DNA from 4 places in the Pseudomonas sp. 43A genome. Region 3 is predicted to be linked to each of the others. Evidence: predicted binding sites of a transcription regulator. Region 3 holds the regulator's gene; each other region holds the start of a gene.
The links. The regulator sigma-54, encoded in region 3, starts transcription at its own class of promoters, with help from an activator protein. The targets are predictions, from matches to a motif close to ANTGGCATNNANNTTGCTNT.
Positions count from the first base shown of each region.

Region 1: the regulator sigma-54 is predicted to act here: its motif matches at 2,738-2,757, upstream of HUW52_RS23425 (flagellar basal body rod protein FlgF).
Region 2: the regulator sigma-54 is predicted to act here: its motif matches at 3,309-3,328, upstream of flgB (flagellar basal body rod protein FlgB).
Region 4: the regulator sigma-54 is predicted to act here: its motif matches at 2,682-2,701, upstream of HUW52_RS21915 (CmpA/NrtA family ABC transporter substrate-binding protein).

Region 1 is NZ_CP054880.1:5,357,887-5,363,823, forward strand. Features, by position in the region: gene HUW52_RS23410 (flagellar basal body P-ring protein FlgI) at 1-336, opposite strand, end outside; gene flgH (flagellar basal body L-ring protein FlgH) at 364-1,059, opposite strand; gene flgG (flagellar basal-body rod protein FlgG) at 1,112-1,897, opposite strand; gene HUW52_RS23425 (flagellar basal body rod protein FlgF) at 1,943-2,683, opposite strand; gene HUW52_RS23430 (sigma-54-dependent transcriptional regulator) at 2,956-4,518, opposite strand; gene phhA (phenylalanine 4-monooxygenase) at 4,911-5,702, shown strand; gene HUW52_RS23440 (4a-hydroxytetrahydrobiopterin dehydratase) at 5,820-5,937, shown strand, end outside.
Region 2 is NZ_CP054880.1:2,065,048-2,070,984, forward strand. Features, by position in the region: gene flgM (flagellar biosynthesis anti-sigma factor FlgM) at 1-199, opposite strand, end outside; gene flgA (flagellar basal body P-ring formation chaperone FlgA) at 348-1,109, opposite strand; gene HUW52_RS09175 (chemotaxis protein CheV) at 1,192-2,124, shown strand; gene cheR (protein-glutamate O-methyltransferase CheR) at 2,171-2,998, shown strand; gene flgB (flagellar basal body rod protein FlgB) at 3,369-3,776, shown strand; gene flgC (flagellar basal body rod protein FlgC) at 3,780-4,223, shown strand; gene flgD (flagellar hook assembly protein FlgD) at 4,239-4,967, shown strand; gene flgE (flagellar hook protein FlgE) at 4,998-5,937, shown strand, end outside.
Region 3 is NZ_CP054880.1:6,095,146-6,101,082, reverse strand. Features, by position in the region: gene HUW52_RS26945 (hypothetical protein) at 1-896, opposite strand, end outside; gene HUW52_RS26940 (HPr family phosphocarrier protein) at 1,028-1,303, opposite strand; gene rapZ (RNase adapter RapZ) at 1,319-2,176, opposite strand; gene ptsN (PTS IIA-like nitrogen regulatory protein PtsN) at 2,179-2,643, opposite strand; gene hpf (ribosome hibernation-promoting factor, HPF/YfiA family) at 2,656-2,964, opposite strand; gene HUW52_RS26920 (RNA polymerase factor sigma-54) at 3,038-4,528, opposite strand; gene lptB (LPS export ABC transporter ATP-binding protein) at 4,716-5,441, opposite strand; gene lptA (lipopolysaccharide transport periplasmic protein LptA) at 5,441-5,937, opposite strand, start outside.
Region 4 is NZ_CP054880.1:5,024,037-5,029,973, forward strand. Features, by position in the region: gene rlmKL (bifunctional 23S rRNA (guanine(2069)-N(7))-methyltransferase RlmK/23S rRNA (guanine(2445)-N(2))-methyltransferase RlmL) at 1-584, opposite strand, end outside; gene rmf (ribosome modulation factor) at 1,117-1,332, shown strand; gene HUW52_RS21910 (quinone-dependent dihydroorotate dehydrogenase) at 1,574-2,593, opposite strand; gene HUW52_RS21915 (CmpA/NrtA family ABC transporter substrate-binding protein) at 2,818-4,029, shown strand; gene HUW52_RS21920 (ANTAR domain-containing response regulator) at 4,045-4,620, shown strand; gene HUW52_RS21925 (NarK/NasA family nitrate transporter) at 5,055-5,937, shown strand, end outside.

The DNA of each region.
Region 1 (5,937 bases), 740 kb from region 3:
GCTCTTGGAGTTACCGATCGAGGACACAGTAATGTCGACCTGCTGACCTGGCTTGGCGAACGCCGGCAAGTCGGCACTGATCGACACCGCCGCGACGTTTTTCAACTGCACGTTGCCCGATCCCGGCGGCACCTTGATGCCGAACTGCGAGAGCATGTTGTTGAAGGTCTGCAGGGTGAACGGGGTTTGCGTCGTCTGGTCACCGGTGCCGTTAAGCCCGACCACCAGGCCGTAACCGATCAACTGGTTGGAACGCACGCCGGAAATGCTGGCGATATCTTTCAGCCGCTCGGCGTGGGCACCAAAAGCGGCGGACATCAGGGTCGCCGCCAGCATGAAGCTTTTCAGATTCAACGTAGCCACCTAGAAAGGGAACAGCGGGCTGAGGAAGAAACGGTCGAACCAGCCTGGCTGACTCGTATCGGCAAACGCGCCGGTACCCGAGTAGGTGATGCGTGCATCGGCGACCCGGGTCGACGACACGGTGTTGTCCGTGGCGATGTCATCGGCGCGCACCAGGCCGGCAATGCGCACCAGTTCGTCACCAGTGTTCAGCGTCAGCCACTTCTCGCCACGCACGGCGATGATGCCGTTGGGCAGCACGTCAGCGACGGTCACGGTGATCGAACCGGTCAGGCTGTTGCTCTGCCCGGACTTGGCGTCGCCCTTGGTCGAACGGTCGGCGCTATAGCCGGCGTTCAGACTCAGGTCATTGCCGCCGATCGGGTTGTTGGTGGTCAGACTGGAGCCGAACAACGAGGTCAGACCGACCTTGTTATCGCTGTTCTTGTCCATCTGCGAGTTGGCGTTCTTGCTCGCCTGCGTGCGCTCGTTCAGGGTGATGGTGATGATGTCCCCGACCCGGAAAGCCTTGCGGTCGCTGTACAGGTTCTGCTCGAAGCCAGCCTGATAGATCGAGCCGTTGTTGGCCGCAGCCGGCAACGGCGTGCGCGGCAACACCGGGGCGTAGTAAGGGTCATTGGGCTTGGGCGTCGGAGCGACGCAGCCCGCGAGCGAGACGACCCCACTCAATGCCAGAACAGATACAAAGCGATTCATGACCCTACCTCACGGTGTTGCAGGCGACCTCATGGCCGCCTCATAGACTTGATTACAGATTCTGCGTTACGAACGAGAGCATCTGGTCAGCGGTGGAGATCACCTTGGAGTTCATCTCGTAAGCGCGCTGAGTGGTGATCATGTTGACCATCTCTTCAACGGTGCTGACGTTGGAGGTTTCCAGGGTGTTCTGCAGGGTGGTACCGAAACCGGCCAGACCCGGGGTGCCAACTTGCGGCGCGCCGGAAGCGGCAGTTTCCAGGAACAGGTTGTTGCCCACGGCCTGCAGACCGGCCGGGTTGATGAAGTCGGCGGTTTGCAGGTTGCCGATCACCTGCGACGCAGCGTTGCCAGCGACGGTGATGGACACGGTGCCGTCGCGACCAACGGTGAAGGTCTGGGCATCGTTCGGGATGACGATGGCCGGTTCCAGAGCGAAACCGCTGGCGTTAACGATCTGGCCATTGGAATCGAGGTGGAAAGTACCGTCACGGGTGTAGGACGTGGTGCCGTCCGGTTGCAGAATCTGGAAGAAACCGCGACCGTCGATGGCCATGTCCAGCGGCTGCTCGGTGGTTTGCAGGCTGCCGGCGGTGAAGTTTTTCTGGGTGCCGACGATGCGCACACCGGTACCCAGTTGCAGACCCGACGGCAGTTCGCTGTCCTGGGTCGACTGAGCGCCCGGCTGGCGCTTGATCTGATAGAGCAAGTCCTGGAACTCGGCGCGATCACGTTTGAAACCCGTGGTCGACACGTTTGCCAGGTTGTTGGAAATGGTGGTCAGGTTGGTGTCCTGGGCGGACAGACCGGTTTTGGCAACCCATAGAGCCGGAAGCATTCGATTCTCCTCGTGCGCCTGTTTTTCGGCGCGACGTTCTGATAATTAGCTGATCTGCAAGACCCGAGCCATGGCCTGGTCGTCGTCTTTGGCGGTGTTCATCATCTTGACGTGCAACTCGAACTGCTTGGCCAGGGCCAGCACCGAGGTCATCTCTTCGACGGCGTTGACGTTGCTCGACTCAAGGAAACCCGACACCAGTTTGACGTTGGCATCGGCCGGTGCCGGCTGGCCGTCCTTGGTGTAGATCGAGCCATCGAGGCCCTTGTTCATGTTCTTGATATCCGGGTTGACCAGTTTGATCCGGTCGACTTCAGCCATGACACGCGGGCCTTCGCCCATCGCACGAATACTGATGGTGCCGTCTTCACCGACTTCGATCTGCTGCTCGGGCGGCACGGCGATCGGGCCGCCATTGCCGATCACCGGCATGCCGTTGCCGGCGCGCAGCACGCCGAGGGCGTCGACGTTGAGGCTGCCGGTGCGCACGTAGCTTTCGCCGCCATTCGGGTTCTGCACGGCGATAAAACCGTTGCCGGTCACCGCGACGTCGAGGTCACGACCGGTCTGCACCAGTGAACCAGGAGTGAAGTCGGTGGCAGGTCGTTCGCTCATGGCAAACGCACGCGCCGGAAAGCTGTCACCGAACACCGGCATCGAACGCGCCTGCTCCAGGTCGCGCTGAAAACCGTTGGTGGAGATGTTCGCCAGGTTGTTGGCATGAGCCTTCTGCGCCAGCGCATTCTGGCTGGCACCGGTCATTGCCACATAAAGGTACTTGTCCACACTCTTTCCTCTGCATGCCGGACGTTTGCCGCCCACCGCTGTACTGCTGAGCCATAAGCAATTTGCAGACCAACTTTTTTCTGGCGGACGAAGACCCGGCAAACAAAGGGCTTGAGGGATAGCGAAGGGAAATTGGAAATGTATCGAAGTCGAAAAACCGGCGGTGTTATGCCGCTTGGCGGCAAAAGATCAAAAGATCGCAGCGTGCCGCAGCTCCTACATTTGAAATGCGTATTCCTGTAGGAGCTGCCGAAGGCTGCGATCTTTTGATCTTAAGCTTCGGGATCTTTGCCGACTTCATACTCACGCAGTTTGTTGGCAATGGTGGTGTGCGAAACCCCCAGCCGCTTACCCAACTGCCGACTGCTCGGATGCTCGGAATACAACCGCTCCAGCACCGCTTTCTCAAAGCGCCCGACAATCTCGTCCAGCCCACCCTCCAGCGAGAAATCGCCAAGCGGCTGACGCACGCTGTAATCCGGCAGACGAATATGCTCGGCCTTCACCGTGCCGCCGTCGCACAGCGAAACCGCCTGGAACAGCACGTTCTCCAGTTGCCGCACGTTGCCCGGCCAGTGGTAATGACTGAGCCGATCCATCGCCGCCGGCGCCAGTTTCGGCAGCGAACAGCCGATCTGCCGACTGGCCTGATCAAGGAAATGCTCGACCAGCGGGGTCAAGCCGTCGAGGCATTCACGCAGCGGCGGGATGTGCAAGGAGAGCACGTTCAAGCGGTGATACAAATCCTGGCGAAACTCGCCCCGCGCGCACAGTTCCGACAAGTCGACCTGCGTGGCGCAGATCACCCGCACATCCAGGTAAACCTCTTCATCACTGCCAACCCGGCGGAAGCAACCGTCCTGTAGAAAGCGCAGCAACTTCACCTGCAAGCGCGGGCTCATTTCACCGACGCCGTCGAGAAACAATGTGCCGCCCGCGGTCAACTCCAGCAGGCCGAGCTTGCCTTCAGCCCGTGCCCCTTCAAAAGCGCCAGGACCGTAGCCGAACAGTTCGGTCTCAGCCATCGACTCCGGCAAGCCTGCACAGTTGAGCGCCATCAACGGCGACTGCCCGCGCGGACTGGCGAGGTGGCAAGCGCGTGCGAGCAATTCCTTACCGGTGCCGGTTTCGCCTTCAATCAATAACGGCGCATCGAGCGGTGCCATGCGCCTGGCTTCACGCACCACCGCCGCCATGACTTTAGAGCTCTGGAAAATGCTGTCGAAACCACGCAGTTCCTGTTTGCGCACGTTGTAGATGCGCTCGCCGACACGGTCGGCGCGGTGCAAGGTCAGCACCGCACCGGCCATCGCTTCACTGTCGTCATGCTCCGATTGCAGCGGCGCAATGTCGGCCAGAAAGATGTCGCCCTTGACCTTGACTCGCATGCCATTGATTCGCGATTTATTGGCGCGCACCAGTTCCGGCAAGTCGAAATCTTCGGCGTAACGCGACAGCGGAATCCCCGGCACCTCGTCGACCCGTACACCGAGCAACTGCGCCGCCGCACGGTTGGCCGCGACGATCGAGCCGCCCATGTCGATCGACAGCACCGGAAACTCCAGCGCGCCGAGCAAGGCGTTCAACTCCATGTGCCGCCGCTCGCTGGGCATCAGCCCTACCCGCTTGACGCCAAACACCCCGGCGATCGCCTCGAACTTCGGCCGCAGCGCCTGGAACTGGATATTGATCAGGTTCGGGCAATGCAGATAAATCGCATTGCCATGCTCGCCACCGACCTCACCGCGCGCCACGTTGATCCCGTAGGCAACCAGCAGGTTGAGGATGTCACGCAGGATGCCGATGCGGTTCTGGCAGTGGACTTTGATGCGCATATATAAGGCCCGACAAGATGGGGAGTTGAATACCGAACCTGTGGGAGCGAGCTTGCTCGCGAAGGCGTCAGCACATCCAGCATTGATGTGTCAGACCCAGCGCTTTCGCGAGCAAGCTCGCTCCCACAGGGTATTGAGGTGCGCCCGAAGCTCATTTTTCTGTCGAGGCACGCAGATAGTTGTCAAGATTATGTGACAGGTACTGACCTTTTCAAACCCGGGAATCACCGCAAATGCGAGATACCCGCCAAACCGTAACGATAACTTTACGAATTAAAGAGAAATTTCCTACACGCAGACGATTCAACCTGCTGCACATCAACCCGCTCTCGGGTAATTCTGAATCCATCGCTGGACATAACAAGAACGAATTCCCCTAGCAGGAGAGCAGTATGAAGCAGACGCAATACGTGGCCCGCGAGCCCGATGCGCAAGGTTTTATCGACTACCCCGCCGAAGAACACGCGGTGTGGAACACGCTGATCACTCGCCAGTTGAAAGTGATCGAAGGGCGTGCCTGCCAGGAGTATCTGGACGGTATCGAAAAACTCGGTCTGCCCCACGACCGCATTCCGCAACTCGGCGAGATCAACAAGGTGCTCGGCGAGACCACCGGTTGGCAGGTCGCCCGCGTTCCGGCACTGATCCCCTTCCAGACCTTTTTCGAACTGCTGGCCAGCAAGCAATTTCCGGTCGCTACGTTTATTCGTACCCGCGAAGAGCTGGACTACCTGCAAGAACCGGATATTTTCCACGAGATCTTTGGTCACTGCCCGCTGCTGACCAACCCGTACTTCGCCGAATTCACCCACACCTACGGCAAACTCGGTTTGCAGGCCACCAAGGAGGAACGCGTTTATCTGGCGCGTCTGTACTGGATGACCATCGAGTTCGGCCTGGTCGACACCCCGCAAGGCAAACGCATCTACGGCGGCGGCATCCTGTCCTCGCCCAAAGAAACCGTTTATTCGCTGTCGGACGAGCCGGAGCATCAAGCCTTCGATCCGCTCGAAGCCATGCGCACGCCGTATCGCATCGACATCCTGCAACCGCTGTACTTTGTCCTGCCGAATCTCAAGCGTCTGTTCGACGTGGCGCATGAAGACATCATGGCCATGGTTCGCCAAGGCATGCAGCTGGGTCTGCACGCACCGAAATTTCCGCCGAAACCGAAAGCCGCGTGAACCGCGACTTTTGCAGACAATTGAGCCTGTCAGTCGCCGCCACTTTGGTTTAGCGTGACGGCATTGACGGCTCAAACGCTTTAATAAAAAAAACACACTCGATTTCAGGAATACGCCATGTCCACTTTGAACCAAGCCCACTGCGAAGCCTGCCGCGCCGATGCGCCACAAGTCAGCGACGAAGAACTGCCGATCCTGATCAAGCAGATCCCTGACTGGAACATCGAAGTACGCG
Region 2 (5,937 bases), 2.8 Mb from region 3:
GCTTGTCAGTGACCTTCTGCAACTGTTGAGCCTCATTGCTGAGGTGTACCGATTCCCCGCTTTTTGCGGTACTGGCCTGTTCGGCCGGGGTATTCAGCGGCGCGGAGGTGCCGGTTTCGGCGGTTTCCTTGGCGTTGCTGGTACGTGTACTGCCCGTAAGTGACGAGGAGCTGTTCAAACGGCTGAAATCGATGACCATGATAAAAACCTCTGGGAATTTGGACGCTTGCCATGTTTTCGGCCATCCCCTGGAAAACTTTAGGCACATTTACAATGAGCCTTGCATGCGCCGGCGCGTGTCCTGCTGCGGCACAGTTTAGGGAACAGCCGAGGTCAGCGCCAGTTTTCTACATCGCCACTTCCACTTGGCCCGGCGCGGTGACTTGCGCCTTGATGACCCGTTGCGAGTTGAGGTTTTTCACGCGGATCTGCTCTTTCAAACCGCCATTGGCCAGCGCTTCACCGGGCATGCGCACGGCGAGCGTGCCGCTGCGGGCGGTGATGACCACTTGATCACCTTTGCGAATGACTTCCGCCTGTTCCAGATGAACCAGGGTAATGACCTGATCGGCTACCGTTGGTCGGGTCAATTTCTGCCCGATCGCTTCGTCTACCGAGGTCAGAAAGCCTTGGTTGATCGTGCTCACGTCGCGCTCACGCAGGGTCACGTCCTGTGGTTCGATAATCCCGGCACGTTTGAGCGGTCGGGTGGTGGTCACAATCTCGCGAAACAGGCGGACTTGAGCGGGCACGAACACGGTCCATGGCGAGGCGCCTTCGCAGCGAACCTTCACGGTAACCCGGCCCAGCGGGCGTGCCGGACTCTCCAGCGTGGCTGTCAATTCCTTGTCGCACATAGGCATGCGCATACGGGGGTCGAGCTGGTTTACTTCGATTTCGTAGCGGCCTTCCGTTTGACTGGTAGCCAGATAGTCTTCTACGGTGAACTCAAGAAAGCCCTGAGTGACGCCGATAAGCATGTCAGGCAAGGTAACCGCATCAGCAATGGCAGGGCTGCCAGCGAAAAAGCAGCAGACGGCTGACATCGCGCAAAGGCTTTTGCGAGCGCGGGAGGTCAGGTGTCGGAAAAATGTCGTTTGAGCGTTCATACGAGTTAAAAAGCAAGCGCCGTGCCGTTTAGCAATGAATGTGCGTCGCAACAACACTTGGCGTTGGTGTAGGAGTCTGGGCATGGCTGGTGTAATGGATTCGGTGAACCAGCGCACGCAACTGGTAGGGCAGAATCGCCTGGAGCTGTTGTTGTTCCGTCTTGACGGTCAGCAGCTCTATGGAATCAACGTGTTCAAGGTACGGGAAGTGTTGCAATGCCCGTCGCTGACGTTGATGCCCAAGTCCAGTCCTGTCGTGTGCGGGGTGGCAAATATCCGGGGGGCAACCATTCCGATCCTTGATCTGGCAATGGCCACCGGTTCCGGAGCGTTGAAAGACAAGAACAACCCGTTCGTGATCATCACGGAGTACAACACCAAGACCCAGGGTTTCCTGGTCCGCTCGGTGGAGCGCATCGTCAACATGAACTGGGAAGAGATTCATCCACCGCCCAAGGGCACGGGTCGCGATCACTACCTGACCGCTGTGACTCGAGTGGACAATCAGTTAGTCGAAATCATCGACGTCGAGAAAGTGCTGGCGGAAGTTGCGCCGACACCGGAAGCGATTTCGGTGGGCGTGGTCGATGTCGAGACCCAGACCAAGGCACTGTCGTTGCGTGTCTTGACGGTCGATGACTCGTCGGTGGCGCGCAAGCAGGTCACGCGTTGTCTACAGACGATCGGTGTCGAAGTGGTGGCGCTGAACGACGGCAAGCAGGCGCTGGATTACCTGCGCAAGCTGGTCGATGAAGGCAAGAAGCCGGAAGAAGAGTTCCTGATGATGATTTCCGACATCGAGATGCCGGAGATGGACGGGTACACCCTGACGGCGGAAATCCGCGGCGACGCGCGCATGCAAAAGCTTCACATCATCCTGCATACTTCGTTGTCCGGGGTATTCAATCAGGCGATGGTCAAGAAAGTCGGTGCCGATGACTTTTTAGCCAAATTCCGCCCTGATGACCTGGCATCCCGGGTAGTCGACCGGATCAAAGCAGCAGATATCAGCTAGGGGCGTTTTGTCCCTGGCAGTCAACACGATTTAAGAGGCGGCATCATTGTCTACGGGTAATTTGGATTTCGAACAGTTCCGGGTCTTCCTGGAAAAAGCCTGTGGCATTTTGCTCGGTGAAAACAAGCAGTACCTGGTCTCGAGCCGTCTCAACAAACTGATGGAGCAGCAAGGCATCAAATCCCTGGGTGAGCTGGTTCAGCGCATCCAGACCCAGCCGCGCAGCGGTTTGCGCGAGCAGGTGGTCGATGCCATGACGACCAACGAAACCTTGTGGTTTCGTGATACCTATCCGTTTGAAGTCTTGAAGAACAAGGTGCTGCCTGAAGCGATCAAGGCCAGCCCCAACCAGCGTCTGCGGATCTGGTCGGCGGCGTGCTCGTCGGGCCAGGAACCGTACTCGCTGTCGATGTCGATCGACGAGTTCGAGCGCACCAACCTCGGTCAGTTGAAGATGGGCGTGCAGATCGTTGCCACTGATCTGTCTGGCCTGATGCTGACCAACTGCAAGACCGGCGAGTACGACAGCCTGGCGATCGGTCGTGGTTTGTCGCCGGAACGTTTGCAGCGTTACTTCGACCCGAAAGGGCCGGGGCGCTGGGTGATCAAGGCGCCGATCAAGAATCGCGTGGAGTTCCGCTCGTTCAACCTGCTCGACAGCTATGCCGCGCTGGGCAAGTTTGACATCGTGTTCTGCCGCAACGTGTTGATCTACTTCTCTGCCGAAGTGAAGAAAGACATCCTGTTGCGCATTCACAGCACGTTGAAGCCGGGCGGTTATCTGTTCCTTGGCGCTTCCGAAGCGCTGAACGGGTTGCCGGACCATTACCAGATGGTGCAGTGCAGTCCGGGGATCATTTACCAGGCGAAGTGATTGCATCGGCAACACAAAAAACGGCAGGCCCGCAAAGGCCTGCCGTTTTTTTATGCCCGAAGAAATTCTCCTTAACACCAAAAATCCCTGTGGGAGCGAGCTTGCTCGCGAAGAGGCCGTCACATTCTGCATTTGCATCGGCTGACACACCGCCTTCGCGAGCAAGCTCGCTCCCACAGTTGTCCGGCGGTGATAGTGATGGGACGGCAAGCGGCAGAAAAGCGGCATCCGGCGGAAACCGGTTGCCGCTTTTCTGGCATTGCCGCTTTGCCGACTTCCGGCAAAGCCCCGGTTTATGGGGGTTTTGTGGCTTGGCACGGCGCTTGCTAAAGCTCAGTTACGAAAAACCGGTCACCTGAAGGTTCCCGACATGAGCATCAGCTTCGATAAAGCGCTCGGCATTCACGAAAAGGCATTGGGCTTCCGCGCCCAGCGTGCCGAAGTGCTGGCCAACAACATCGCCAACGCCGATACCCCGAACTACAAGGCGCGGGATCTGGACTTCTCCAAAGTGCTTGAAGCACAGACCCAGAAAAACGCCAACGGCACCATCGCCCTGAACATGACCAACAGCCGTCACATCGAAGCTGAAGGCCTGGGCAACGGCGACGAATCGCTGATGTATCGCACGCCGATGCAACCTTCGATCGACCAGAACACCGTGGACGCCCAACTGGAACAGTCGAACTACGCGGAAAACGCCGTCGGCTTCCAGGCCAGCTTCACCCTGCTCAACAGCAAATTCAAAGGGCTGGTGTCAGCCCTGCGCGGAGAGTAATTCATGTCCCTGTCCAGCGTTTTCAACATTGCCGGCAGCGGCATGAGCGCACAAACCACGCGTCTGAACACCGTTGCGTCGAACATCGCCAACGCCGAGACCGTCTCGTCGAGCATCGACCAGACCTACCGCGCCCGTCACCCGGTATTCGCCACCATGTTCCAGGGCGGCCAGAACAGCGGCAGCAACTCGCTGTTCCAGAGCCAAGACGCCGCCGGTCAAGGCGTGCAGGTGCTCGGTGTGGTCGAAGATCAAAGCAACCTCGAAGCGCGCTACGAGCCGAATCATCCGGCGGCTGACGCCAAAGGCTACGTCTACTACCCGAACGTCAACGTGGTGGAAGAAATGGCTGACATGATTTCCGCGAGCCGTTCGTTCCAGACCAACGCCGAAATGATGAACACCGCCAAAACCATGATGCAGAAGGTACTGACCCTCGGTCAGTAATAAGGGGCGACTGCCATGAGTGTTTCCGATACCACCAGCAGCTTGAGCATGAACGACATCCTGGCCAACTCGTCGAAGAAGGCCAGCAGTTCGACGACCGGCGGCATCGCCTCGGCGACCAACAGCGCCACCGGCGGCCAGGCCCTGGGCAAGGACGCGTTCCTGCAATTGCTGGTTACTCAGCTGAAAAACCAGAACCCGCTCGATCCGCAGGACAACAGCGCATTCGTTGCCCAATTGGCGCAGTTCAGTAGCCTGGAAGGCATCACTACGCTGAACTCCACCGTGAGTGGCCTTGCTGGCAACTACAACTCGTCGCAAGCCTTGCAGGCATCGTCGCTGGTGGGCCGCAACGTCATCGTGCAGACCAACTCGGTTCAGCTCGACGATCCGAGCAAAGGCATGACCGGTTCGGTCACCGTTCCGTCGTCGATTGCCGGCGGCACCGTCAGCATCACCGACAGCAGCGGCACGGTGGTTCGCACCATCGATCTGGGCAGTCGTGCCGCAGGCGCCGCGAGCTTCACCTGGGACGGCAAGGACAAGGACGGCAATGTGGTCAAGACCGGTACTTATACCGTCAAGGCCAACGCATCGATCAATGGCACATCGACCGATATGGCGACCTACCTGCCGGCCACCGTCACCAGCGTGACGATCAGCCAGACCGGCGGCGAGCTGATGCTCAACCTGTCCGGCAAGGGCACCGTTGCCCTGTCCAAAGTACAAACCATTGGTATATAGAGCCGACTAACCGGCACAAAGGAGTGGAATATGTCTTTCAATATCGGCCTTAGCGGTCTCTATGCAGCCAACAAACAACTGGACGTGACCGGCAACAACATCGCCAACGTCGCGACCGCCGGTTTCAAATCGTCCCGTGCAGAATTCGAAGACGTCTACTCGGCCACTCGCCTGGGTAGCGGCAGCAAAGTGATCGGCAACGGCGTGCGCCTGGCCAACGTGTCCCAGCAGTTCACCCAGGGTGACATCAACAACACCGGTAACGTGCTGGACATGGGCATCAACGGTTCGGGCTTCTTCACCATGAGCAACAATGGCTCGGTGTCCTACACCCGTGCCGGTACGTTCAAGGTCGACAACGCCGGTTACATCACCAACACCGACTACACCTCGCGCCTGCAGGGTTACGGTGTTGACGCCAATGGCAAGATCATCAACGGCGTGTTGACCGACCTGAAGATTGATACCTCGAACCTGGCGCCGAAATCGACTTCCCTGGTGACGTCGAGCATCAACTTGAACTCGACTGCGCCGGTGATCGTTGATACCGGCACCAACGCCGTCAAGTTCGACCCAAGCAAGCTTGAGACGTACACGAAGAGCTTCAGCACTCCGATCTACGACTCGCAGGGCAACTCGCACGTCATGGATCAGTACATGGTGAAAACCGGCCAAAACACTTGGAAGGTTTACACCCTGGTGGACGGGCGTAATCCGGATGCAACCGGTAGCAATCCACTCACGACGCCTCCAACTGCTTCGACACTGACGTTTGACAGTTCGGGCAATCTGACTCAGGTCAGCACACCTAACCCGGCGGATCCGGCCAATCCGATCATCAGCAGCGACTTGAAGCTGGCCAATTGGAAGCCGGGCAACGTGGTCAACGGTAACTTTGTACCTAACGGCGCAGCAGCCAACACGGCTGGCGTGACCATCTCCATGTCCAAGACCACTCAGTACAACGCTG
Region 3 (5,937 bases):
CCCTTGCCCGACAAGTAGAAACACCACATTGCGAGCAAGCCTGTCAGCAGAAGACTGACAACGCGATACAGGAAGCCGACCTGATTCGCCGAGTTTCTTGGATCAAGCGCTTTAAGGGCCAGATCAAGTTTCTCCCCGACCGAAGCAAGATCGGTCGTGGGTATTTGAGCCTGAACGGAATAAGTCGAAAAAACAGCTTCTATATGGCGTTCCTGAATCAATGTATTCATACCTTCCGGCAACATGGCCCCGGCCAGAAAAAGTACAAACGTCAGAAAGAACAAGGACGTCGAAAGGAGCGAGGTGAAACGATTGGGTTTTTCCATTGCAAGTTCAACTTGCTGGCCCAATATCGTATCGATGTCGTCACCCCAACTGCGTTCGGTGTGGTGGATTTTATAGGAGATGACACCCGGCTCGGATCTCGTGGACAGCAGCCACCTGATCGGGTCCATAGGTCCCGCGGCCTGTGGTGGAGTTGCTGCCGCGTAAAAAGTTATTTCCTGCTTTTCGGGAATGGACTTGTCGGGGAAATTAATCAGGTAGGTCCACGTAAGGCGAACCGCCACAGAAGTCATTTTCTTCGTTTCTGAGTAATGCAGAAACGAGTCCAGCGTTTCAAGGGTGCGCTTCTTTCCGTTCTTGAAAAATATTGAGCCCTTGAAAGCCGTCAGTGTGGAGTGATTCTGTCTGATCCGCTGGTCAAGGAGTGCATGAATATGCAAAAGCCATTCATGGTCAATATTGAAAATACCGTGCATCTCTCCTTCGATCGATTGTGGCTGGCCAAGTAGTCCAGAAATGAAACTGCTCAGTTTCTCGCGATCGACGGGCAGCGAAAGCAAGTTGCCATCGTCTGGCTCACTAATAACAATGCTGTAGGGGTCTGTTGTCACTGCGAAAAGTCCTTTTTCTCATGGAGCGATCATTGCTCGGGAATGTGCTACGGGCGATTACTGAAGCGAGCAGATGAGACGCACACTGTCCATGTTCATCGCCAAGGGCATCTGTTGTGGGATCAACTCAATCAACCGCCTTCATCGAAATAGTTGTTGATCAGCGCCACCAGCGAGTCCAGCGCTTCCTGTTCCTGATGGCCTTCGGTACTCAAATAGATCTTCGTGCCCTTGCCTGCGGCGAGCATCATCATCGCCATGATGCTTTTGCCATCAACGGTCGTTTCCGGCGTACGGCCCACTCTGATCGAGCAATCCGGAAACTGCCCGGCCACCCCGACGAACTTGGCCGATGCACGGGCATGCAGGCCCAGTTTGTTGATAATTTCGATTTCCAGAGCAGGCATCGCGGTGTGAATCCTTTAAGTGAGGTCGCGGTGGCGAACCTGGACGTTCTTCAGGGTTTTCTGCAGGGCCTGACCCAGGCGTTCGGTCAGGTAGACGGAGCGGTGATGCCCACCGGTGCAGCCAATGGCAATGGTGACATAGGCGCGGTTGCTGGCGGCAAAGCGCGGCAGCCATTTGTGCAGGTAGGTGAAAATGTCCTGGAACATTTCTTCGACCTCGGGCTGGGATGCCAGGTATTCGGCTACCGGTTCATCGAGACCGGATTGCGCGCGCAGTTCCGGCTTCCAGTACGGATTGGGCAGGCAGCGCACATCGAACACCAGATCCGCATCCACCGGCATGCCGCGCTTGAAGCCGAATGATTCGACCAGAAACGCCGTGCCCGGCTCCGGCTGGTTCAGCAGACGGAGCTTGATGGAGTCGCGCAGCTGATACAGGTTCAGATTGGTGGTGTTGATCTTCAGGTCCGCGAGGTCGGCAATCGGGCCGAGCAGGGCGGTTTCATCCTGGATCGCCTCGGCCAGGGAGCGGTTGGCATTGCTCAGCGGATGGCGACGGCGGGTTTCGGAAAAACGCTTGAGCAAGGTTTCTTCGTCGGCATCCAGATACAGGACGTCGCACTGGATGTGCTTGCTGCGCACATCTTCAAGCAGTTCGGGAAAGCGCGTCAGGTGGCTCGGCAGGTTGCGCGCATCGATCGATACGGCCACCAGCGGCTGCGCCAGTTCAGTGTGAATCAGCGCACGTTCGGCCAGTTCCGGCAGCAAGCCTGCCGGCAGGTTGTCGATGCAGTAGTAGCCGTTGTCCTCAAGGACATCCAATGCGGTACTTTTACCCGAGCCGGAACGGCCACTGACGATGATCAAGCGCATGATTACTGCCCGTTCTGCTCGTCCAGGACAACCTGATACAAGGCTTCGTTGCTCTGAGCGCTGCGCAGTTTTTCGCGTACATCCTTGCGATCGAGCATGCTGGCGATCTGACGCAGCAACTCCAGGTGCGCATCGGTTGCGGCTTCCGGGACAAGCAATACGAAAAGCAGGTCAACCGGGGCGCCGTCGATGGCGTCGAAATCGATCGGTGCATCAAGGTGCATCAGTGCACTGATGGGTGCTTCGCAACCCTTGAGGCGGCAATGGGGAATGGCGATGCCGTTACCAAAACCGGTGGAGCCGAGTTTTTCACGGGCAATCAATGCCTCGAAGACATCCTGCATGGCCAGATCCGGCACTTCTTTATGGATAAGGTTGGCAATTTGTTCGAGGGCTTTCTTTTTACTGCCGCCCGGCACGTTCACCAGGGAACGGCCGGGGGTCAGGATGTTTTCAAGTCGGATCATGGGTTAGGGGTGTTAACGACCGGTCGCGCCCTGGAGGAGGCTCTGGGTCTTTTCCTTATGCTTTTTGAGTTGGCGATCCAGCTTGTCGGTGAGTGAGTCGATCGCAGCGTACATATCAGTATCTTCTGCGTTGGCGACCACTTCGCTGCCGGGAATATGCAAGGTGGCTTCGATTTTCTGCTTCAGCTTTTCGACGCACATCGTGACTTGCACGTTGGTGATCTTGTCGAAATGTCGCTCCAGTCGTTGGAGTTTTTCCTCGATATAGGAACGCAGAGGTTGGGTCACTTCCAGTTGGTGTCCACTGATGTTGACTTGCATACAGCTTCTCCTTCGTTGCCAGTGCATAAAGCGGCAGGCTGGATAGCCTGCCACTGGAACGCTGTAACGTGGCTTACATCAACCGCTTGCGTTCGCTCGAAGGCGCGATCCCGAGGGATTCGCGGTACTTGGCGACGGTGCGGCGAGCCACCTGAATGCCTTGTGCTTCCAGTAAACCAGCGATCTTGCTGTCACTCAACGGCTTTTTCTGATTTTCCGCGGCAACCAGTTTTTTGATGATCGCGCGAATCGCCGTGGACGAGCATTCGCCGCCTTCAGAGGTGCTGACGTGGCTGGAGAAAAAGTATTTCAGTTCATAAATACCGCGCGGGGTATGCATGAATTTCTGCGTGGTCACCCGGGAAATCGTCGATTCGTGCATGCCCACGGCTTCGGCGATGTCATGCAGCACCAGCGGTTTCATGGCTTCGTCGCCGTACTCCAGAAAACCGCGCTGATGCTCGACGATCTGGGTGGCTACTTTCATCAGGGTTTCGTTGCGGCTCTGCAGGCTCTTGATGAACCAGCGAGCTTCCTGCAACTGATTGCGCATGAAAGTGTTGTCGGCGCTGGTGTCGGCGCGACGGACAAAACCGGCGTACTGGGCGTTGACGCGCAGGCGCGGCACCGATTCCTGGTTCAGCTCGACCAGCCAGCGCTCGTTGTCCTTGCGTACGATGACGTCAGGGACGACGTATTCGGCTTCAGTGGACTCGATCTGTGAGCCCGGACGCGGATTGAGGCTTTGCACCAGCTCGATGACCTGGCGCAACTCGTCTTCCTTGAGCTTCATGCGCCGCATCAACTGGCTGTAGTCGCGGCCGCCCAGCAGGTCGATGTAATCGCTGACCAGACGCTTGGCTTCAGCCAGCCAAGGCGTCTTGGCTGGCAGCTGGCGCAATTGCAGCAGCAGGCACTCGCCAAGGTTGCGGGCGCCGATGCCGGCCGGTTCAAACTGCTGGATGCGGTGCAGAACGGCTTCGATTTCGTCCAGTTCGATGTCCAGTTCCGGATCGAACGCTTCGAGGATTTCTTCGAGGGTTTCGTCCAGGTAGCCCTGATTGTTGATGCAGTCGATCAGGGTCACGGCGATCAGGCGATCAGTGTCGGACATCGGCGCGAGGTTCAGTTGCCACAGCAGGTGGCTTTGCAGGCTCTCGCCAGCGGAGGTGCGGGTGGTGAAGTCCCACTCGTCATCATCGCTGCTGGGCAGGCTGCTGGCGCTGGTCTGGTAAACGTCTTCCCAGGCCGTGTCGACCGGAAGCTCGTTGGGGATGCGTTCGTTCCATTCGCCGTCCTCGAGGTTGTCCACCGTCGGGGCGGTTTCCTGATAGGAGGGTTCCTGGATTTCGGTGGGTTTCTGTTCGGCGTTGTCGGCCATCGGATCGGAATTGTCGAAGTCGTCGCCTTCTTCCTGGCGTTCGAGCATCGGATTGGATTCCAGAGCCTCCTGGATTTCCTGTTGCAGATCCAGGGTCGACAATTGGAGCAGGCGGATGGCCTGTTGCAGCTGCGGTGTCATCGTCAGCTGCTGGCCCATTCTCAAGACTAGCGATGGTTTCATGGCAGGGGCTTAACACCTTATTCGCCGGCGCTATGCGCCATCCACTACAGGGCGCCGGGGCGCCAAACTTAAGCAAATTATATGCCTGAAACTGAAGTGTTTGCCTAGAGCGCTGTAACAATTAAAGCGTATTAAATCCTGCTTGAATCGAAACAGCGCCCGGGCGGCGCACCGGGCACTGTTACGCTTACAGGCGGAACTCGTGACCCAGATACACTTCCTTGACCAGATCGTTGGCCAGGATGGTTTCTGCATCGCCTTCAGCAATGAGCTGGCCATCGTTGACGATGTACGCGGTTTCGCAGATGTCCAGCGTCTCACGGACGTTGTGGTCGGTGATCAATACACCGATGCCCTTGGCCTTGAGGTGGTGGATGATCTGCTTGATGTCGCCGACCGAAATCGGGTCGACACCGGCGAACGGTTCGTCGAGCAGGATGAATTTCGGTGCCGTTGCCAGCGCGCGAGCGATTTCCACCCGGCGGCGTTCACCACCGGAAAGGCTCATGCCGAGGTTGTCGCGGATGTGGCTGATGTGGAATTCCTGCAGCAGGCTTTCCAGCTCCTTGCGGCGACCGGCCTTGTCGAGTTCCTGACGGGTCTCGAGGATGGCCATGATGTTGTCGGCCACCGACAGTTTGCGGAAGATCGACGCTTCTTGCGGCAGATAGCCGATGCCGGCCTTTGCACGGCCGTGCATTGGCTGATGGCTGACGTCCAGATCATCGATCAGTACGCGGCCCTGATCGGCCTGCACCAGGCCAACGATCATGTAGAAGCACGTGGTCTTGCCGGCACCGTTCGGGCCGAGCAGACCGACGATCTGGCCGCTGTCGATCGACAGGCTGACATCACGCACGACCTGGCGGCTTTTATAGGCCTTGGCCAGGTGCTGAGCTTTCAGAGTTGCCATTACTGGGTTTTCTCGTCGGTTTTCTTCTTCGGCTGGATCACCATGTCGATGCGCGGACGCGTCTCGGTGACCTTGCTGCCGGTAGCGCGGCCGGCGCTGGCCAGTTTCTTCACGGTGTCATAGACGATTTTCTCGCCCTGAGTGACGTTGCCGTCTTTGTCGACGACCTTGGCCTTGTCGATCAGTACGACGCGGTTTTGCTGGGCATGGTATTGAATCGTCACGCCGTAGCCTTGAACCGGTTTGGTATCGCCCTGGGTTTGCAACTGCTCGAAGTAAGCCAGGTTGCCCACGGAGGTCACTACGTCGATATCGCCATTCGGTGCGCGAGTCATGGTGACGGTGTTGCCTTTAACGATCATCGAGCCCTGGGTGATGATCACATCACCCTTATAGGTAGCGATGCCGTTCTTGTCATCCAGTTGGGCGTCGTCGGCCTGAATGCGGATAGGTTGCTGCTGATCGTTCGGCAGAGCCCAGGCGCTCACGCTTCCCA
Region 4 (5,937 bases), 1.1 Mb from region 3:
GCAGCAATGCGTGGCCAGCCGGAACGGATCAGGATTGCCGCTGCGAGGTTTTCCTTCAGCGGTGCAGCGCCCTGCTGCAAGCGATAACCGCGCTGGTGCAGGCTGTGGCCGGAGAGGTCGAGGGAGAGAATCGCTTCGCCGCGATCCAGACGCAGGTGAATGCGCAGATCCGGGTTGAGCTTGTCGATCGACGGACGGTCGCCCTGCGGCGTGCGCAGTTTGTCGACGATGGCGTCTTTGACTTTCAAAGCGCCGAAGTGAGTGTTGTCGATGCCTGAGCCGTGGCCGCTGAATTCAACGGCCAGAGTGCCGTCGCTGAGCATGTGATCCTGCCACTCGATGTCGAGCACACCGTGGTAGAGGTCTTCAGCGTCCTTCATCGGGAAACGCTTGAGCACCAGCAACACGCGGTTGGCGAGACGCGACCAGAGGCACAGGCGATAAGCGGTTTCCATGGTCGCCATGCCACGCACGGCGGAAGTGTGCTCGCGCGCTTCTTCAAGGCCAAGCCCGACGGCTTCCTCGATGAGCAGGCCTTCAAGGCCTTTAGGGCAAGTGAGGAAGAGTTCGAAACGGTCGGACATGGTATTTCCAGAGCCTTTGGCTAGTGAATCGGCAACGCATTGCCGATCCGTTTTTCAATCAGGCGCTTTTCTAAAAGAACGCCCGCGTGGCACGAAGGTGTGCCGTTCCATCCCCGCTGCTCGGGTTAAAAGAGCTTAGATGCCGGGACAGATAAAAAAGTTGATGAAACAAAAAGTCTTAAAGCGACCCTTCGTCGCTTTATACCCCAGCGCAAACGTGGGTCATTCTCACTAAAGAATTAACCCCATCATGCAGCGCGGGGCCGATCATACCGGGGTTTGCTGAAAAACCGTGCATGAAACCCGTCGTTACTTATGGCTGTAGCACTAATTTCGTTACGTCCTTATGACAAAACGATCATTCCCTCGGTGTGACTCATTGGTTAGAACTGAACACAGGTTGACGTCGCAACGGCGTCAACACCTTGGCTCGCCACGCCGGCAGCGAGCCGCACCATGGCAGGTTTTTTCTGCCAGACCTCAGTTGAGGTCAACGCGACACAAAACAGTCAACAAGTGAGGGAAACACCCTATGAGAAGACTTAAGCGTGATCCGTTGGAAAGAGCATTTTTGCGCGGATATCAATATGGCGTTGGTGGCAAATCCCGTGAGCTTTGCCCATTTACTCTACCGTCGGTACGTCAAGCCTGGATTAACGGCTGGCGAGAAGGACGCGGCGACAACTGGGACGGTATGACCGGCACTGCGGGAATCCACAGACTCAACGAACTTCACGCCGTCGGCTGACACAGGGCATTAATTCCGACACGACAATCTGAATTTGTAACGACTTACCATGCACGTCCTTCCCGGACGGCGGGCTGCGGCCCAGGGGCTCCTTCGAGGAGCCCTTTTTTATGCCTGTCACATTATTTGTGCCATATACAAAACCTGTAGGAGTGAGCCTGCTCGCGATAGCGTCAGTTCAGCCAACATCTTCAGTGACTGATACACCGCTATCGCGAGCAGGCTCGCTCCCACAATTGGATCAGCGCAGGGCGGCGATCGCGTCTACGGATTCTCGGATCAGTGCCGGGCCCTTATAGATGAAGCCGGAGTAGATCTGCACCAGGCTCGCACCTGCCGTGATCTTCTCGGCCGCATGCTTGCCTTCAGTAATCCCGCCCGCCGCAATGATCGGCAACCGCCCAGCCAACTCACCCGCCAGCACCTTCACGGTATTGGTGCTCTTCTCCCGCACTGGTGCACCGGACAAACCGCCCGCCTCGTCGCCATGCTCCATGCCTTCGACGCCAACACGGCTCAGGGTGGTATTGGTCGCGATCACCGCGTCCATGCCCGTTTCGATCAACGCCTGAGCCACCTGCGCGGTTTCTTCGTCGGTCATGTCCGGTGCAATCTTGATCGCCAGCGGCACATGTTTGCCGTGACGCAACGCCAGTTCGGCGCGGCGGGTAGCCAGATCCGCGAGCAACTGCTTCAGCGAATCACCAAATTGCAGGCTGCGCAGGCCCGGGGTGTTCGGCGAGCTGACGTTGACCGTCACGTAGCTGGCGTGGGCGTAAACCTTGTCGAGGCAGATCAGGTAATCGTCGACCGCGCGCTCAACCGGCGTATCGAAATTCTTGCCGATGTTGATGCCCAGCACGCCCTTGTATTTCGCAGCGGCCACGCGCGCCAGCAGGTTATCCACACCGAGGTTGTTGAAACCCATGCGGTTGATGATCGCCTCGGCTTCCGGCAGGCGGAAAATCCGTGGTTTCGGATTGCCCGGCTGCGGACGCGGGGTCACGGTGCCGATTTCAACAAAACCGAAACCCAATTGCGCGAAGCCGTCGATGGCCGCGCCGTTCTTGTCCAGACCCGCCGCCAGACCCACCGGGTTCGGGAATTCGAGGCCCATGACCGTCACCGGCTTCTTTGCCGGCGCCTTGCACAGCAAGCCGTTTAAGCCCAAACGCCCACCCGCGCCGATCAGATCCAGCGACAGATCGTGGGAGGTTTCCGGGGAAAGTTTGAACAACAGCTGACGGGCCAGGGTGTACATGGGCGGCGATGACTCGGGCGGCGAAAAGAGGCGGCGATTATAGCCGGGCATCGACCTGCCGCGCGAGGCGCACGCGCAAATCACTGCCGGTGGCATATGCCTTGCACCCTCCTTGACTATCAGCGCGCAGGCCAATGACGGCTTGCGGGCAAGGACAATGGCGTCGTCCCGGATTTTGCCTGCGCAAAGTCCGTGGCGGCGCTTTTTTTTCGAGGTGGCGGTGTATGAATGAACCTTCGGTAGGGCCACTGGCCTGGGTCAATGGCAGCGATGCCCCGGAAAAGACTGCGATCAACCTCGGCTTCATGGCCCTGAGCGACTGCGCCTCGGTCGTCGTTGCTGCCACACAGGGCTTTGCCCAGCCTTACGGGCTGACCCTGAATCTCAAGCGCCAAAGCTCTTGGGCCAACCTTCGCGACAAACTGGTCAGCGGCGAACTGGATGCCGCCCACAGTCTGTACGGTCTGATCTACGCCGTGCATCTGGGCATCGGCGGCGTCGCTCCGACCGATATGGCCGTGCTGATGGGCCTGAATCAGAACGGCCAGAGTCTCAACCTCTCCCACGGCCTGCAAAGCCTCGGCGTGAGCAGTCCTGAAGCGCTGGATCGGCATGTGCACCAAAGCCGCGCAAAACTCACCTTCGCCCAGACTTTTCCCACTGGCACTCATGCGATGTGGCTGTATTACTGGCTGGCGAGTCAGGGCATTCATCCGTTGCAGGATGTCGACAGCGTCGTCGTCCCGCCGCCGCAAATGGTCGCGCACTTGCAAGCCGGGCGCATCGATGGCTTTTGCGTCGGCGAACCATGGGCGGCCAGTGCGGTGCAGCAGGATCTCGGTTTTACCCTGGCGACCAGCCAGACCATCTGGCCCGATCACCCGGAAAAAGTCCTTGGTTGCACCCGTGAATTTGTCGAGCAGTATCCGAACACCGCAAGAGCGCTGGTAATGGCGATCCTTGAGGCCAGCCGCTTTATCGAAGAGAGCCCGGAAAATCGTCGCAGCACCGCGCAGTTGCTCAGCGCGCCGGAATATCTGGACGCGCCGCTTTCGTGCATCGAACCGCGTTTTCTCGGTGATTATGCCGATGGCCTCGGCAATCGCTGGCAGGATCCACACGCGCTGCGCTTCCACGGCAATGGCCAAGTGAATTTGCCGTACTTGTCCGATGGCATGTGGTTCATGACCCAGTTCCGCCGCTGGGGTTTGCTGCGCGAAGACCCGGATTACCTCGCCGTTGCCCGACAGGTCCAGCGGCTGGACGTCTACCGCGACGCCGCCACCGCTGTCGGCGTCGCCGCGTGGGGTACCGATATGCGCAGCAGCCAGTTGCTCGACGGTAAAGTCTGGGACGGCAGCGACCCGGCCGGCTACGCGCGCAGTTTCAAGCTGCATGCGTTGAACGACGACGCTCCCCTTCTCGCCCGCCGCTGACAGGAGACCGCGAATATGTTGCGCATTCTGCTGATCAATGACACAGCGAAAAAAGTCGGGCGCCTGAAGGCTGCGTTGACCGAGGCCGGTTTCGAGGTGATCGACGAGTCCGGTCTGACCATCGATCTGCCCGCGCGCGTCGAAACGGTGCGCCCGGACGTGATTCTGATCGATACCGAGTCACCGAGCCGCGATGTCATGGAGCAAGTGGTGCTGGTCAGCCGCGACCAGCCACGGCCAATCGTGATGTTTACCGATGAGCATGATCCGGGGGTGATGCGCCAGGCGATCAAGTCCGGGGTCAGTGCCTACATCGTCGAAGGCATTCACGCCCAGCGGTTGCAGCCGATTCTCGATGTGGCGATGGCGCGTTTCGAGAGTGATCAGGCTTTGCGTGCGCAGCTTCAGGCTCGCGATCAGCAATTGGCTGAGCGTAAGCGCATCGAACTGGCCAAGGGGTTGTTGATGAAGATGAAGGACTGCAACGAGGAAGAGGCTTACACCTTGATGCGGCGGCAGGCGATGAGCCGGCAGCAGAAGCTGATTCAGGTGGCGGAGCAGATTATTGCGATGAGTGAGTTGCTTGGCTGAAAGGCGCTGACCGCTTGAAAAGCCCCTCACCCTAGCCCTCTCCCGGAGGGAGAGGGGACTGATCGGGGGATGCTCGCGAAGTACGCCGAGCTGTGATTTCTGCTGTGAATCCATAATCGACACGGTCTTTCAGGTCGATGTTTGATGTCAGACACCTCGGTCAGTCCCCTCTCCCTCTGGGAGAGGGCTAGGGTGAGGGGCTTTTGATTTTCCGGCTGTTGGCACAAATCTCGCTATGTAAAACGCACAGGTAACCAACGGCGGTTGCCCCACCTACGACAAAGACGTCGCTCACCCGTTCGCCCAACCGGCGCATCAGGTAGCGGCGTTTTTGCGTTTTGGCCCCACAGCCCGGGGCCGGTGGTGCGGCCGTGGCGGCGCCCCACCTGCTGTTGCATGACTCCTTTCGAGACTCTTTTCAGCTGAGGTGCGCGATGAATTCAAGCTTCTGGAAATCCGGCCACACCCCGACCCTGTTCGCGGCCTTCCTCTATTTCGACCTGAGCTTCATGGTCTGGTACCTGCTCGGCCCGTTGGCGGTGCAGATTGCCGCTGATTTGCACCTGACCACCCAACAACGCGGCCTGGTCGTTGCCACGCCGATCCTCGCCGGCGCCGTACTGCGCTTCGTGATGGGCATGCTCGCCGATCGGTTGTCGCCGAAAACCGCCGGTCTGATCGGTCAGGTCATTGTGATTTGCGCGCTGTTCGGCGCCTGGAAAATCGGCATTCATAGCTACGAGCAGGCGTTGATACTCGGCCTGTTCCTCGGTATGGCTGGCGCTTCGTTCGCCGTCGCCCTGCCCTTGGCCTCGCAATGGTATCCACCGCAGCATCAGGGCAAAGCCATGGGCATTGCCGGTGCGGGCAACTCCGGCACCGTGTTCGCCGCGCTGCTCGCGCCGGTACTCGCCGCCGCGTTCGGCTGGAGCAATGTTTTCGGTTTCGCCCTGATCCCATTGATCCTGACGCTGGTGCTGTTTGCCTGGCTGGCGAAAAACGCGCCACAACGGCCGAAAGCCAAAGCCATGGCCGACTACTTCAAGGCGCTGGGCGACCGTGACAGCTGGTGGTTCATGTTTTTCTACAGCGTGACCTTCGGCGGCTTCATCGGGCTGGCCAGCGCCCTGCCCGGCTACTTCAACGATCAATACGGTTTGAGCCCGGTGACTGCCGGTTACTACACCGCTGCGTGCGTGTTCGGCGGCAGTCTGATGCGGCCGCTGGGTGGCGCGCTGGCTGATCGCTTCGGTGGCATTCGCACACTGCTGGCGATGTATACCGTTGCTGCCGTATGCATCGCCGCGGTCGGTTTCA